DNA from 3 places in the Dermacoccus nishinomiyaensis genome. Region 1 is predicted to be linked to each of the others. Evidence: riboswitches for the same ligand, from Rfam matches in the RefSeq annotation. Region 1 holds a riboswitch; each other region holds the start of a gene.
What was found. A riboswitch is a leader RNA that binds a small molecule or an ion and turns the genes downstream of it on or off. The one in region 1 is predicted to bind cyclic di-AMP.

Region 1 (5,044 bases):
CAGCGCGCCCAGGATCTCCTCGCGGCTGGCCGGGTCGAGGTTGTTCGTCGGTTCGTCGAGCAGCAGGACGTTGGCCGCGGACACGACGAGCAGCGCGAGCGACAGGCGCGTCTTCTCACCACCGGAGAGCACGCCGGCTGGCTTCTCGACGTCGTCGCCGGAGAACAGGAACGAGCCGAGCACCTTGCGCACCTCGGTCTCGCCGAGATCGGGCGCGGCGGACTTCATGTTGTCGAGGACGCTGCGCTCGACGTCGAGGTTCTCGTGCTCCTGCGCGTAGTAGCCGATCTTCAGCCCGTGGCCGGCGATGATCCGGCCCGTGTCGGGTGCGTCGACGCCGGCGAGCATCCGCAGCAGCGTCGTCTTGCCGGCACCGTTGAGACCGAGGACGACGACCTTCGAGCCGCGGTCGATGGCGAGGTCGACGTCGGTGAAGATCTCGAGCGATCCGTACGAGCGCGAGAGCCCCTCGGCCATGAGCGGCGTCTTGCCGCACGGCGACGGCTTCGGGAAGCGCAGCTTCGCGACCTTGTCCTGCTGACGCTCGCCCTCGAGGCTGCCGAGCAGGCGCTCGGCGCGCTTGGCCATGTTCTGCGCCGCGGTCGCCTTCGACGCCTTCGCGCGCATCTTGTCGGCCTGCGCCATGAGCGCTCCGGCCTTCTTCTCCGCGTTCTGACGCTCGCGCTTGCGACGCTTCTCGTCCTGCTCACGCGCCTGCAGGTAGGCCTTCCAGCCGACGTTGTACTGGTCGAGCTCGGCGCGGTTGGCGTCGAGGTGGAAGACCTTGGTGACGACGGCGTCGAGCAGTTCGACGTCGTGGCTGATGACGATGAGCCCGCCCTTGTACGCCTTGAGGTAGTCGCGCAGCCAATGGATCGAGTCGGCGTCGAGGTGGTTGGTCGGCTCGTCGAGCAGCAGCGTCTGCGCGCCGGAGAACAGGATGCGCGCGAGTTCGATGCGGCGTCGCTGACCACCCGAGAGCGTGCGCAGCGGCTGGGTGAGGATGCGCTCGTCGAGGGCGAGGCTGCTCGCGATCGACGAGGCCTCCGACTCCGAGGCGTACCCGCCGGCGGCGGTGAACTCGGCGTCGAGGCGCGTGTAGCGCTTCATCGCCTTCTCGCGCACGGCGTCGTCCTCGGAGGCCATGTTCGTCTCGGCGGTGCGCAGGTCGCGCGCGATGGCGTCAAGGCCGCGCGCGGACAGGATGCGGTCGCGGGCGAGGACATCGAGGTCGCCGGTGCGTGGATCCTGCGGCAGGTAGCCGACCTCGCCGGAGGTGACGACGCGGCCCGCTGCGGGGATGCCGTCTCCGGCGAGCACCTTCGTCAGCGTCGTCTTGCCGGCTCCGTTGCGCCCGACGAGGCCGACGCGGTCGCCCGGGGCGACACGGAACGTCGCGTTCTCGAGCAGGATGCGCGAGCCGGCGCGCAGTTCGATGCCTTCGGCGGTGATCACGGGTGAAATCGCTCCTTCAGGGGCGGCAGGTGCGTCGAGGTGGGCCGACGGCGGTGTGGGGCGGCGTCGGGACGCGCAGCGGCGAGGGCGCTGCGGCGGGAAGCCAACCCACGTATTCTACGAGAGATGGTGGGAGGCGGACGCAGCGTCCGCCTCGACAGACGGAGGCTCTCTTGACGTTCAACGACAACGCGCAGCTCGACACCTCGCAGGTGACCTCGGGCGGTTCAGGTGGCTTCGGTGGCGGAGGCGGTGGCATGGGCGGGGGCCCGGTCGTCGGCGGCATCGGCGGTCTCATCCTCATGCTCATCTTCGCTCTTTTCGGGCCAAACCTCACCGGCGGGCCGGACAGTTCGGGCGGCGGCAGCACCGGCTCATCGGGCAGTTCGTACGGCTCAGGCCTCAACGGCTATGCCCAGGACACGCAGGACGTGTCGGGTTCGAATGACTCCGTCGCGCAGGCGATCGAGCAGTGCAAGACGGGTGCGGACGCCAACCGTGACGACACCTGCCGCATCGTCGGCACCGTCAACGCGGTGCAGGACTACTGGGGCAGCGCGCTGCCGAAGTTCACGAACGGCCGGACGCAGTACGAGAACGTCCCGACCGTGATCTTCAGCGGGCAGACGTCCTCGGGCTGCGGTACGGCCAGCTCGCAGATGGGCCCGTTCTACTGCCCGACCGACCGCAAGGTCTACATCGACGCCGCCTTCTTCCAAGAACTGACGAACAAGTACGGTGCCGATGGCGGCGCCCTGGCGAAGGAGTACGTCGTGGCCCACGAGTACGGCCACCACGTGCAGGACCTGCTCGGTGCCCTCGGCCGCGCACAGCAGGATCCGAAGGGTGCCGAATCGGGTTCGGTGCGTACCGAACTGCAGGCCGACTGCTACGCCGGCATCTGGGTCGCCCACGCGACGGAGTCGAAGGACAAGAACGGCAACACGCTGCTCAAGCCGGTCACCGACGACGACATCAAGTCAGCGCTGTCCGCGGCGTCGGCCGTCGGTGACGACCGCATCCAGCAGAAGGCCCAGGGTCGCGTCACGCCGGAGAGCTGGACGCACGGTTCGTCGGAGGCTCGGCAGAAGTGGTTCATGACCGGCTACGAGAAGGGCGACCTCAACTCGTGTGACACGTTCAACGTCGACAGCGTCGAGTGAGGTCGTGAAAACGCTCGGACGGGTCGGAAAATTGACCAAAAGTGATTGCACGCTCAATTTGTTCCGACCGTGAGCCGACGGTAATCTTGCAGGGCCGCACCGACGTCGGTGCGGCCCTGCTTCGTCGCTGAGTCCCGTCACGAAGGCCAGGTATCACCGCATTGCGCGGAGCGACGGGAGCGGTGCACCCAGCATCCGAGCCACCTTGGTGGCTCTTGGGGTGAAGCCGGCTCAGGCCGGCCGAGAATCTAGGATCTCGAACCCGACAGGTCATGCCTCGTAAGCGCTCCTGGAGAGATCCGACATGAAGAACATGTCCCGCCGCTCGTTCCTGGGAAACACGTCCAAGGTCGCCGTCGGCACCGCCCTCGCCACCTCCGCGCTGGGCGCGGTCTCGGTCGGCACCGCCTCGTCCGCCAGCGCCTCCGTCACCTCGGCGAGCGCTCGCCGCGTCGTCTCCAGCGCCTCGTCCCGACGCGGCGCCCCCTACGTCTACGGTGCGGCCGGCCCGTGGCGCTTCGACTGCTCGGGTCTGACGAGCTGGAGCTACCGCCAGGTCGGTCGCTCGATCCCCCGCACGGCCAACCAGCAGTACCGAGCCTCGTACCGCGTCTCGCGCGCTTCGGCTCGCCCGGGTGACCTTGCGTTCCTCACCTCCGGTGGCTACGCCTACCACGCGGCCGTCTACGCCGGCAACGGCATGGTCTGGCACGCACCGCGACCCGGCTCTCGTGTGCAGCTCGCGCGCGCCGGTTCCTCCTACCGCTTCGGCCGCGTCTGATCCGTTCGATCCTGACGCACGCCGCACAGCGCGGCGAAGCCCGCCACCTCCATCGAGGTGGCGGGCTTCGTCGTACGGTAGCGGTGGCTCAGACATTGAACCCGAGGGCGCGCAGCTGCTCGCGGCCGTCGTCGGTGATCTTGTCCGGGCCCCACGGCGGCATCCAGACCCAGTTGAGGGAGTGGCCGGCGACGACGTCCATGAGCGCCGTCGCGACCTGCTCCTCGATGACGTCGGTCAGCGGGCACGCCGCGGACGTCAGGGTCATGTCGATGACGGCGTGCTTGGAGTCGTCGACGGTGATGCCGTAGACGAGGCCGAGGTCGACGACGTTGATGCCGAGCTCGGGGTCGACGACGTCGCGCAGGGCCTCCTTGACGTCCTCGACGTCCGACTCGACGGGCGGGGTGGTTGTCTCGCTCATGCCGTGATCTCCTTGTCGCTGCTGGCGGTGGTGTCGCTGTTCGTGCTGTTCGCGGCGCTCCCGGCGAGGTCGAGGCCGAGCTTGCCGAGCGAATCCTGCAGGGCCGACCACGACAGCAGCGCGCACTTGACGCGCGCCGGGTACTGCGAGACCCCGGCGAGCGCGATCGCGTCACCGATGACCTCTTCGTCGCCGGCGTCCTTGCCCTTGCTCGTCAGCATGCTGCGCGTCGCGCCGAAGACCTCCTGCGCGTCGCGCAGCGTGTGCCCGACGAGGTTGTCGGCGAGCATCGACGCGGACGCGACCGAGATCGAGCAACCGATCGAGTCGTAGCTGACGTCCCTGATGACGGCGTCGTCACCCTCGCCCTCGACGTCGACGCGCAGAGTGATCTCGTCGCCGCACGAGGTGTTGACGTGGTGGCTCTCTGCCCCGAACGGCTCGCGCAGCCCCGCGTGCTGCGGGTGCTTGGAGTGATCGAGGATGAGTTCCTGGTACAGATCCATCTCAGACCTCCAGTCCGAAGATGCTCGGCACGCGATCGAGCGCCGCGAAGAACGCGTCGATGTCCTCGCGGGTCGAGTACACGTTGAAGCTGATGCGGCTGCTCGCGACGGCCTTGAGACGCCGGTGCAGCGGCCACGCGCAGTGGTGGCCGGTGCGGATGGCGACCCCGGCGTCGTCGACGATCTGGCCGACGTCGTGCGGGTGCACCTCGTCGACGGTGAACGCGACGGCGCCCGTGCGGGAAGCGGCATCGAGGGGGCCGAGGACGGTGGTCCACGGCCGGGCCGCGAAGCCCTCGAGCGCGTAGGTGATGAGATCCTGCTCGTGCGCGAAGACGTTCGCCATCCCGAGCGCGTCGAGGTAGTCACACGCTGCGGCGAGACCGATGGCCTGTGCCGCATTCGGCGTGCCCGCCTCGAAGCGCTGCGGTGCGGGCGCGTATGTCGAGCCTTCGAGCCGGACGATCTCGATCATCGAACCGCCGGTGAGGAACGGCGGCATGGCGTTGAGCGTCGTGTTCTTCGCCCACAGCACGCCGATGCCGGTGGGGCCGAGCATCTTGTGGCCGGAGAAGGCGAGGAAGTCGACGTCGAGCTCGCGCACGTCGACCGGCATGTGCGGCACCGACTGGCACGCGTCGAGCACGACCCACGCACCGACCTCACGGGCGATCGCGCTGATCTCGTCGACGGGGTTGATCGTGCCGAGCACGTT
Region 2 (5,044 bases), 2.1 Mb from region 1:
GCCCGCGCTCATGTCGTCGCACGTCTCGTCGGCGCCGATCGCGTTCTCGGCGCTGCTGTGCGTCGTCGGCCTGACGTGCGGCTTCCTCGTCCAGTCTGTCGGGCGCCGCATCGACTCCCCCGGCACCACCCGAGCGGTGCGCGTGGGGCTCGTCGTCCTCGTCGTCGGCATGCTCGCCGGCGCGCTCGCGAGCCGCGAGCTCAACATCGCCACCGCGATCCTCGGCAGCTTCTGCCTGGGCGCCGGCTACGGCCTCGCGATGGTGAGCGGCCTGCTCGAGATCCAACGTATCGCCGGGCCCCGCGACCTCGCCGGGCTGACGGCCGTGTTCTACGGCGTCACCTATCTCGGCTTCGCCGTCCCCGCGATCATGGCGACGCTCGCGCAGGACGCCGGGTTCAGCTACCCCGCGATGTTCGAGTTCGGCGCGATCATGGCCGCGCTGTGCCTCGCCATCGTCGTCATCGCCGACCGTCGGATGCTTGCGAACGGCTGAACGGCTTGCGGGCGCAGCTCACACGACGATTCACTCGAAGACCGTGAGGAGCACGATCGCGACGACGGCGGCGATGAGGAAGCTGCTGATCGACGAGGCGAGCAACCGCTCCGACGTGCGCTGCGGCACGAGTTCGGGGTGACGCTCGCCGTCGGCCCGGCCCGTGAACGGCGACAGGATGACGGGCGAATCGACCGGAACATAGGCCCGCGCGGCGCCCTCCAACGCGTCGAGGTCGGCGGGCGCGAACATCGAGATGCCCGCGACGAGCAACGGACGATCGCCCCCGTCGAGGAAGACGATGGCGTCCTCGGCCGTCCACCACCGGAAGCGGCGCGGCACGATGCGCGCGGTCTCGTTCCACGCGATGAAGACCTGATCACGCCCACCGGCGAGATACTCGACGCCGTCCTCGTCGACGCGCAGGCGCGTGCGCATGTCACTGAGGAACGAGAAACCGAAATAGGCGACGAAGAAGACGACGACCGCGACGATGTTGCCGACCGACGGGCGAATGGCGAGCACGGGCGCCGCCAGGACGGCGAACAGCACGACCTCACAGGCGTGACGGCGCCAGAACGCCCACGGGCTCGCCTCGATGACCACGGGGCCTAGTCAACCAGACCGCGCCCGCGGCGACGAAGCGGGCGCGGGGGCCGATCGAGCCCCCAAGACTCCACCGACCCCGCCCGCGCATCGCCCAGCATGCACACCCCTGAGCATCGAGCGCGACGCACGGCTGACCGCCGTTCATTCATACAGACGCCCGACATCCTGAGCCGGTTGCACCCCACCGCAGACTTTTTTTCGACCGGGAACTCCTGCTCGGGCCCAGGGCGCTCGCGCGAGCGCCCGCCATGGGAGACAATCCACATGACGCGGGGAGGCACCCTGCGACGAGCGAACCAGGGAGCCACCCGACGATGCACCGCCTCACCCCCAGCACCCACGCCGGCCTTCGTGCCGGCTCTCGTGCCGGCGCAGCCGCCCTGCTCGCCGCGGGAGCCATCGTGCTCGGCGCGCCAGCGGCAACCGCCGACCCCACCGCACCGTTGAGCTCGCCGAGCACCGGCGCGGGCGTGAGCAGCGCCGTGTTCCAGAGCGCCACGTGCAGCGCATCCGGCGGATACTCGGCCCTCGTCACCCTGACGAACGCCGCCCCCGAAACCCAGACGTTCTCATTCACGACCGGCGCCGGAGGCGGCGCGACACCGGCAGCGACGAGTGTCGGCGCCGGTCAGAGCCTCACCGTGCGCGTCAGCACACCCTCGCAGGCCCGTGCCATCTTCGTGACGACGGCCTCCGGCGGCTCCGCTGGCTCGCTGCCCCTCAGCGGCTGCGGTGACGCACCGTCCACATCTTCGACGTCGCTCGCGACCGCTGAGCCGACACGGACACCGCGCCAGAGCACCTCGCCCGCCCCGACGAGCGACGAGCCGACGCTCGCGCCCACGATCGCATCTACGGGCGCATCGAGCCCCGCATCCCCCCTGGCCCCCACGACGCCGATGGCACCGACGACACCGCGCAGCAGTTCGACGAGCGCCACCTCGTCGCCCGAATCGTCTTCGTCTTCGTCCGGGTCGTCTTCGTCTTCGTCGTCGAGTCGTTCCAGTTCGGCGTCGTCGACCAGCACCTCCAGCCCGTCGCTCGCCCCCTCGGACGCGGCATCAGCCGACGAATCCGACTCGAGTTCGACGAGCCCCCTGCTCGTCGCCGGCGGTGTCGGCCTCGCACTGCTCGGCCTGGCGCTCGCCGTCACCGTCATTCGCCGCGACTACCACTGACGCAGGATCGTCACGGCAGACCACCACGACCCCGCTCGAAGCACGCGCCACACGAAGAAGCGCCCTCCCCGTCACGATGACGGGGAGGGCGCTTCTCAGGTGGCCGCGCGGGCCGACCGATCACATCGATCAGAGGCGACCGTAGGTCGAACCCGACAGCACCGGGTACAGGCCGGTGACGGTGCCCGGGTGGCGCGCCTCGTAGACCATGCCGTTGCCGGCGTAGATCGCGACGTGGCCCGGCAGGAAGACGAGGTCGCCGGGGCGCGGGTCGCTGACGGGCGTCGTCATCGCCTTGATGGCGCCCGACTGGTGCGGCAGCTGGATGCCGGCCTTCGCGAAGACCATCGCGACGTAACCGGAGCAGTCGGCACCGGAGGTCGACGATCCGCCGTAGACGTAGGGGATACCCGTCAGGCCCGCGGCGATGGAGACGACTCCGGAGTTCGAACGCGAGGCGGAAGCCGTGTTCGTGGCCTTCTGCGCGCTCGAGGCGTAGGTCGGCGTGGCCGAGTGCGTCGTGGTGGCGTGACGCACCGTCGCGCGGTGCACGGGTGCCTGCTGGTGACGCGGCGTCTGGGCGACCGGGCGAGCCTGGGTGTGCTGCGAAACCGCCTGGCGAGCGTGCGTGCGATGCACGCGCTGGTGCGTCGCGGTGGCGCGCTGGGTGTTCGTCGACTGCGACGCGGCGCGGTGGGTGTTCGTCGACTGCGACGCGGCGCGGTGGGTGTTCGTCGACTGCGACGCGGCGCGGTGGGTGTTCGTCGACTGCGACGCGGCGCGGTGGGTGTTCGTCGACTGCGACGCGGCGCGGTGGGTGTTCGTCGACTGCGACGCGGCGCGGTGGGTGTTCGTCGACTGCGACGCGGCGCGGTGGGTGTTCGTCGACTGCGACGCGGCGCGGTGGGTGTTCGTCGACTGCGACGCGGCGCGGTGGGTGTTCGTCGACTGCGACGCGGCGCGGTGGGTGTTCGTCGACTGCGACGCGGCGGGCGCGGTGCGCTTCTTGACGACGATCGAGCGACGCTGCGCCGGCTCGGCGATCTTCGCCTTGCGCTCGGCCCTGACGGGCTTCACGGAGGCCGACGTCAGCGCACTGCGGGCCTGCGAGCGCGACACCTGCTTCAGCGCCTGCGACGTCGCGCGCGTCGACTTCTTCGCGGCGGCGGGCTTCGCGGCGGCCTTGGCGGCGGGCTTCGGGGCGGCCTTGGCGGCGGGCTTCGGGGCGGCCTTCGGGGCGACGACGAGCTTCTTGGCCGGCGTGACGGTCTTGAGCTCGAGGGGTGTCGTGGCGGCAGCCGCGGCCTCGTGAACGGCGCCCGACTCAGGGGCCGCACCGGCGCTCTGCGTGATGCCGAGACCAGCGACCAGACCACCGGAGACGGCGACGGTCGTGGTGAGCATGGCCAGGGTGCGCGTCTGCTTCACAGGACGCAGCGGGCCCGGCGTGTTCTTGATGGACAATGTGCAACCTCTCGAACGCCTGTGAGGTGAGCTGTCGGGTTCGGACCTGTTGCTCGGCCCGGCTCTCGGCGCTTCGTGCGTGCGACGCGAGCTTCACCCCGAGTTCTTGATCTGCGCTTCGCGGATCAGGAACGAAGAAGTGGGTCCCCCACCCCTGCCAGGTGGTGTAGCTGACATGACTCGCGCGCCGCAGGCAGGGCTCGGCGTGTTCGGCACGCGAGTGTTCGTTGTCGAACCAGGTAAGACGGTAACGAATCAGTCACGACGACGGTGAATCAGGAACCGGCGAGATAGGCGTCATTTCGGCATCGAGCACCCGTCTCAGGCCCCGTTCGTCGCGCCACCAGCGGAGGTTCAGAATCCGTTACAGAGTGTGCTCGTGATGAACATCACATGCAACCTCAGGCCTGCTGACCCGTCACGGACACGAATACGTGCGAGGCGATGTCCTCGGGCAGCGACACGGCGTCGTCAGGCCGATCGGCGACGGCCGCGTGGACGCGGTCGCCGTCAGCACGCACGTCGAGGGCCACCCCGGGGCTCAGCCCGACGCTCGTCAGCACCGCGAGAGACTCGGCGTCCGCTTGCGCGGGCTCGCCGATGCGGCGCACCACCACGCGCAGCGACTCGCTGCCGGCCACCTCGACGAGCGACTGCACGCCGTCACGGAAACCCTCCGGCGCCTCGCCCCAGCCGAGCTCGTCCAGCCCGGGAATCGGGTTGCCGTACGGGGACAGGCCCTTGTCGACGATGAGCTCGAGGATCTTGCGCTCGACGCGCTCGCTCATGACGTGCTCCCACCGGCACGCCTCGTCGTGGACGTACTCGAGCTCGAGGCCGATGACGTCGACGAGCAACCGCTCCGCGAGGCGATGCTTGCGCATGACGCGAGTCGCGAGCAGGCGCCCCTCGGGTGTCAGTTCGATGCGCCGGGAGTTCGCGACGTGGAGCAGACCGTCGCGCTCCATGCGCGCGACCGTCTGCGACACCGTGGGCCCGGAGTGGCCGAGGCGCTCCGCGATGCGGGCGCGCAACGGGGGGATGCCCTCTTCTTCGAGGTCATAGATGGTGCGCAGATACATCTCGGTGGTGTCGATCAGGTCAGTCACGACGACAAGAGTGCCACCTCCGGCGCCGCCGCGCACGGGTGCTCGCGATACCGGCGTCGGTGGGGCGAGGCTCGGAGCATCAGTCGCGCGAACGGATCGCCTCGAGCGGACCGCCGGAATGAGCAGGCGCGACGGGCAGTGCCTCGGAGGTGTTCGTCAGAGCGATGTTCGTCAAGGGAGCGACGTCG
Region 3 (5,044 bases), 2.1 Mb from region 1:
CGTCACGTTCGGCGTCCTAGGATCAGGGAATGGGTCAGTACGGACGAGAGCACGGCACGACGGGGCCCAACCCGATCTCGGAGAACACGCAGCCGGTCCTGGCGCCGCGGATGCGGTTCCTGCGCAGCGAACCGGTCACCGAGCCGCTGCCCATCGCCGATGCGCTGAAGAACACTCCCTACCGCGACCCGAACGTCCTCGCGGGAGTCAGCGACGACTCGGCCCAGTACAAGGCGCTCGACATCGCCGTGCGCGTGGGGGAGTTGTTGCTGCGCTGCGGGGCGAGCACGCGTGACGTCGAGTCGAGCGTCGTCGCCGTCGCCGCATCGGCGGGGCTGCGCCGCCTCGAGGTCGACATCACGAACCAGGCGCTGCTGCTGCAGACGCCGTCACCGCATCCGGGCCATCCGCCGCTGACGATGCTGCGCGTCGCCCGTTCGTCGACGCGTGACTTCTCCCGGCTGACGGCCGTGCACCAGTTCGTCGAGCGCCTCGTCGCGGGCGGCATGGATCTCGACGAGGCGACGAAGCAGTTGCGGCGCATCCAGCGGATGCCGCGGCTGTACCCGCGATGGCTCGTCTCGGTCGCGTTCGGTGGTCTCGCCGCGTCGGTCGCGACGATCCTCGGTGGTAGCTGGATGGCCGTCGCCGTCGCGTTCGTGTCGGCGATCATCGTCGACCGCATCGGGCGCGTGCTGAGCAACCTGGGGGTGCCGAGCTTCTACTCGGCAGCCGCCGGCGGACTCGCCTCGACGATGCTCGCGTGGCTCGCGTACATGTCGCACCAGAGTCATCTCGTCGGCGAGTTCGTCGCCACTCACCTGCCCGGCTCGATGACGATGGCCGACTTCGCGTACGCGATCTCGGGCGGCATCGTCGCGCTGCTGCCCGGTCGTCAGATGGCGTCCGCGGTCGAGGACGCCGTCACCGGCTATCCCGTCACCGCCTCCGGGCGCGTGTTGACGGTGATCCTCGCCTGCGCGGGCATCACGGTCGGCGTCGGTGCGGGGTTGTCCTTGACGCTGAGTCTCGACAACGCCCTCGACCTCGGGCTCCAGTCGCCCGGGGTGCTGCGTTACGACTCGCCGTCGACGACCTTTCTGCTCCAGGTTGCCTGCGGTGCGCTCGGCGCGGTCTGCTCGGCCGTGACGATGCGTTCGCGTGTCCGGATGCTCGTGCCGACGGCCGTCATGGGCGCCCTGGGCGTGGGCGGCGTGACGTTCCTCGTCAGCTCCATCGGCCTCGGCGCGACGACGGCGACCGCGGTGGCCGCGACGGCCGTAGGGTTCTGCGCGCGACTGCTCGCGCTGCGCCTGGGCGCCCCCGCGCTCGTGCTCGTCATGCCCGCGGTCTCGCCGATGCTGCCCGGCCTGCGCATCTTCCGCGGCATGTACGAGTCCGTGTCGGGTTCACTGCTCGGAGCGACGCGCGTGGCGCAGTCCGGGGTCGGGGTGACGACGATGCTCGGCGCCGTCGGGATCGCCCTCGCGCTGAGCACGGGGGCGCTTCTCGGGGACGTGCTGTCGGCGCCTTTCGACCGCCCGATCGTGCAGCGCCGCAGGGCTCGTCGCCGCTGACGGGCGGGGGGTTCTCGCGCGCGGCGACGGCGGGGGCCGCGGTGATTCACATTTTGTGACGTAGGTCGCGTAACGTTCTCCTCGCTGTGGCGATGTCGTGAGTGTCGCCCAAGCGGCTCACAACTCAACACACCAAGAATTCGCGGGCAGCGCCAACGCCAAACCTCGTCGGGCGCCGCTTCATTCGCACCGTGCGAACCGCAGACGAGGGTGGGGGACCCACTCGTGGCACTCGTTGAGTGCCTTGGGGTGAAGCCGGTCCCGAACCGGCCGAGCACCTGACCGCTCGAACCCGACAGCTCACCTCACCGGCGTCGTCAGGAAAGGAAACACCTCCATGGGTTACACCCCGAAGCACTCCGCTCCCTCCGACTCGACCATGGGTCGCAAGGCTGCGGGCGTCGCCCTCGTCGGTGCCGCCACCGTCGGCGCCGGCGTCACGAGCGCCACCACCGCCTCGGCCGCACCGGCCGGTTCGGTCTGGGACCGCGTCGCCGCCTGTGAAGCGGGCGGCAACTGGCACATCAACACGGGCAACGGCTTCTACGGCGGCCTGCAGTTCACGCAGCAGACGTGGGCCGGCTTCGGTGGCACGCAGTACGCCGCTCGCGCCGACCTCGCCACGCGCGAGCAGCAGATCGCGATCGCCCAGAAGACCCTCGCCGTCCAGGGCCCCGGCGCCTGGCCCGTGTGCTCCGTGCGCGGTGGCCTGACCCGCGCCAACGGTGGCAGCACCGCTGCGGCTCCTGCCGCTGCGGCCGCGAACACGCAGGTGTCGCGTTCCACCGCTCGTTCTGCCGTCAAGGCTCCCGCCGCGACGTCCGGCAAGCTCGCCGTCGACGGCATCCTCGGTCGCCAGACCGCTCGCTCGCTGCAGGCCTGGGTCGGCACGTACCGTGACGGCATCGTCGGCCCGCAGACGAAGATGGCCCTCCAGCGCACGGTCGGCACGACGCCCGACGGCATCATCGGCCCCCGCACGGTCGCCGCGCTGCAGTCGAAGCTCGGCATCTCCCAGGACGGCGCGACGTACCTCAACGCCCGCACCGTCCGCGCTCTGCAGGCGCACCTGAACAACCACTGATCGCGCGTCTGATCGCCTGATCGACGACGAGGGCCCCACCGCTTCGAAGCGGTGGGGCCCTCGTCGTGTGCCCTGGCCGGGCAGGCGGGCGGTGAGAGCTGGAGATGGGACTCGAACCCACAACCACCTGTTTACAAGACAGGTGCGCTACCGATTGCGCCACTCCAGCACACTGCCGGTATCGGCAGCCCTGTGATCTTATACGAGGCGGGTCGCGATGCCCGTCCCGTCGGGCGACGACCTACGATGAGGGCATGAATCTCAAGCCTGCAGCAGACGTCGAAACCGCACCCGTCGCCGCCCTCGGTCTCCTCGGCGGTTACCTCACCGCCCGTGAGACGGGTATCCGTCCGCTCGGGGGTGTCGTGCTCGCGCTCGCCGGCGGGTACGCGGGCCGCACGTGGCTCGCCAAGGGCGGCGCGGCCCAGACGGCGGCGCTGACCGCCGTGTACGTCGGCGGGTTCGGCGCCTCGCACCCGCTCGCGAAGAAGATCGGCGCGTGGCCGTCCGTCGTCGGGGTGGCGGCACTGTCGGCGGCGGCGTCGTACGTCCTGATCGACCGCCACTGAGCGGGCCCGCCCCCGAGGCTCGGCCTGCCCGAGTGCGCGGGGATACACTGACGTGTTTTGTTCGACGGCCGCGACGAGGTGAGGAGTGGCATGCCCGACTCCCTCACGCCTGCCGAGCGTTCGATGCGCGACCTGACGCCGTCGCGTGACGACTTCTCGCTGAGCACCACCGAGCCGCCGCCCCGCTTCGTCAGGGCGCTCGTGCGCCCGCTCGGTGGCCGCCCGGCGCTACTCATCGAGTTGTTCCTGTTCTGGATGTTCTTCCAGTACTTCACGTTCGCGCAGGAGCACATCCGCGGAGAGCACGACGAGTCGGTCCGGCATGCGCACCGCCTGTTCGACCTGGAGCAGTGGCTGCGCATCGACATCGAACGATGGCTCAACTCATCGCTCGCCGAGGTGCCCGTCCTCGCGCAGGGCGCCGGGTACTACTACGGCATGGTGCTCGCGACGGTGCCCATCGCGCTCGCGTGGGCCTGGTGGATGAACCCGGACGGGTTCCGGCGCCTCAGACGGTTGCTCATCGCGATGACGCTGCCCAGCCTGCTCGTGTTCTGGTTGCTGCCGATGGCCCCGCCCCGGTTTGCCGTCGACGGCATGATCGACATCAACGCCGTCTACAACATCATGGGCGGCCGCCTCGCGCGTGACCCGTCGCAATCGGCCAACCTGTACGCCGCGATGCCGAGCCTGCACTGCGCCTGGTCCACCTGGGTCGCCTACGTCGTGTACGACACGTGGAAGCGGCGCCGGCCCGTGTGGGCCCGCGCCGCCTGGCTCTACCCGCTCGTCACGTACTGGGACGTCATGGCGACGGGCAACCACTTCGTCCTCGACGTCGTCGGTGGCATCGCACTCTTCGGTTTCGGTCTTCTGTACGTCAACCTGCTGCGCGGGGCCGAAGTGAAGATCTGGGACGAGGACCCGGGGTTCACTTCGGCGGCATACGCAGCGCACCGTCGAGACGAATGACCTCACCGTTGAGCAGCGGGTTCGCGACGATGTGCTCGACGAGTGCCGCGTACTCGCTCGGGCGGCCGAGGCGCGAGGGGTGCGGCACGACCTTGCCGAGCGATTCGCGCGCCGCCTCCGGCAGCCCCGCGAGCATCGGCGTCTCCATCGTGCCGGGCGCGATCGTCATGACACGGATGTGGCTGTCGGCGAGGTCGCGGGCGGCGGGGAGCGTCAGCCCGACGATGCCGCCTTTGCTCGAGGCGTAGGCCGCCTGACCGATCTGGCCGTCGTAAGCGGCGGCGCTGGCCGTCATGACGATGACGCCGCGGTCACCGTGTGCGTCCGGCGCGCCGTCGTCGGTGGGGGAGGGCTCGTTCGCGACCATCGCCTCGGCGGCCAGACGCAGCACGTTGAAGGTGCCGACGAGGTTGATGTCGATGACGGTGCGGTACTTCTCGAGCGCGTGGACGCCGTTCTTGCCGAGCACGCGCCCCGGGGTGCCGACCCCGGCGCAGGCGACGGCGATGCGCAGCTCACCGAGTTCGGCGGCGGCGTTGACGCCCTGGCGCACCTGCTCCTCGTCGCGCACGTCGGTGGGGACGAACAGGGCGCGCTCGCCCAGGTCGTCGGCGACGGCCTGGCCGTTCGAACTCGGTAGGTCGGCGATGACGACGGCCGCGCCGTCGGCGTGCAGGCGGCGGGCGGTGGCCTCGCCGAGGCCCGAGCCGGCACCGGAGATGAGAGCGACGGTGTGCTGCGTGATCTTCATGTGACGCACTCTAACGAGCGGTGCGAATTAAATGTGGGGTGGGTCACCCTCGTTCCCGCGGCGCCTGGCTCGTCGTGTCGCTCCGACGACG

Region 2: linked by a shared signal. The riboswitch ahead of DYE07_RS11660 (C40 family peptidase) and the one ahead of DYE07_RS01795 (C40 family peptidase) in region 1 are both predicted to bind cyclic di-AMP.
Region 3: linked by a shared signal. The riboswitch ahead of DYE07_RS15295 (transglycosylase family protein) and the one ahead of DYE07_RS01795 (C40 family peptidase) in region 1 are both predicted to bind cyclic di-AMP.

Annotation. Positions count from the first base shown of each region.
Region 1 covers NZ_UFXX01000001.1:355,679-360,722, reverse strand. Annotated here, with positions in the region: gene DYE07_RS01805 (ABC-F family ATP-binding cassette domain-containing protein) at 1-1,455, opposite strand, end outside; gene ypfJ (KPN_02809 family neutral zinc metallopeptidase) at 1,629-2,618, shown strand; cyclic di-AMP (ydaO/yuaA leader) riboswitch at 2,734-2,919, shown strand; gene DYE07_RS01795 (C40 family peptidase) at 2,923-3,399, shown strand; gene DYE07_RS01790 (metal-sulfur cluster assembly factor) at 3,488-3,823, opposite strand; gene sufU (Fe-S cluster assembly sulfur transfer protein SufU) at 3,820-4,329, opposite strand; gene DYE07_RS01780 (aminotransferase class V-fold PLP-dependent enzyme) at 4,331-5,044, opposite strand, start outside.
Region 2 covers NZ_UFXX01000001.1:2,498,529-2,503,572, reverse strand. Annotated here, with positions in the region: gene DYE07_RS11675 (MFS transporter) at 1-496, shown strand, start outside; gene DYE07_RS11670 (hypothetical protein) at 527-1,102, opposite strand; gene DYE07_RS14815 (hypothetical protein) at 1,734-2,264, opposite strand; gene DYE07_RS11660 (C40 family peptidase) at 2,413-3,747, opposite strand; cyclic di-AMP (ydaO/yuaA leader) riboswitch at 3,749-3,929, opposite strand; gene DYE07_RS11655 (iron-dependent transcriptional repressor DtxR) at 4,149-4,856, opposite strand.
Region 3 covers NZ_UFXX01000001.1:2,464,566-2,469,609, forward strand. Annotated here, with positions in the region: gene DYE07_RS11515 (threonine/serine exporter family protein) at 30-1,577, shown strand; cyclic di-AMP (ydaO/yuaA leader) riboswitch at 1,760-1,906, shown strand; gene DYE07_RS15295 (transglycosylase family protein) at 1,915-2,661, shown strand; tRNA gene DYE07_RS11525 (tRNA-Thr) at 2,758-2,830, opposite strand; gene DYE07_RS11530 (hypothetical protein) at 2,916-3,230, shown strand; gene DYE07_RS11535 (phosphatase PAP2 family protein) at 3,321-4,202, shown strand; gene DYE07_RS11540 (SDR family NAD(P)-dependent oxidoreductase) at 4,162-4,953, opposite strand.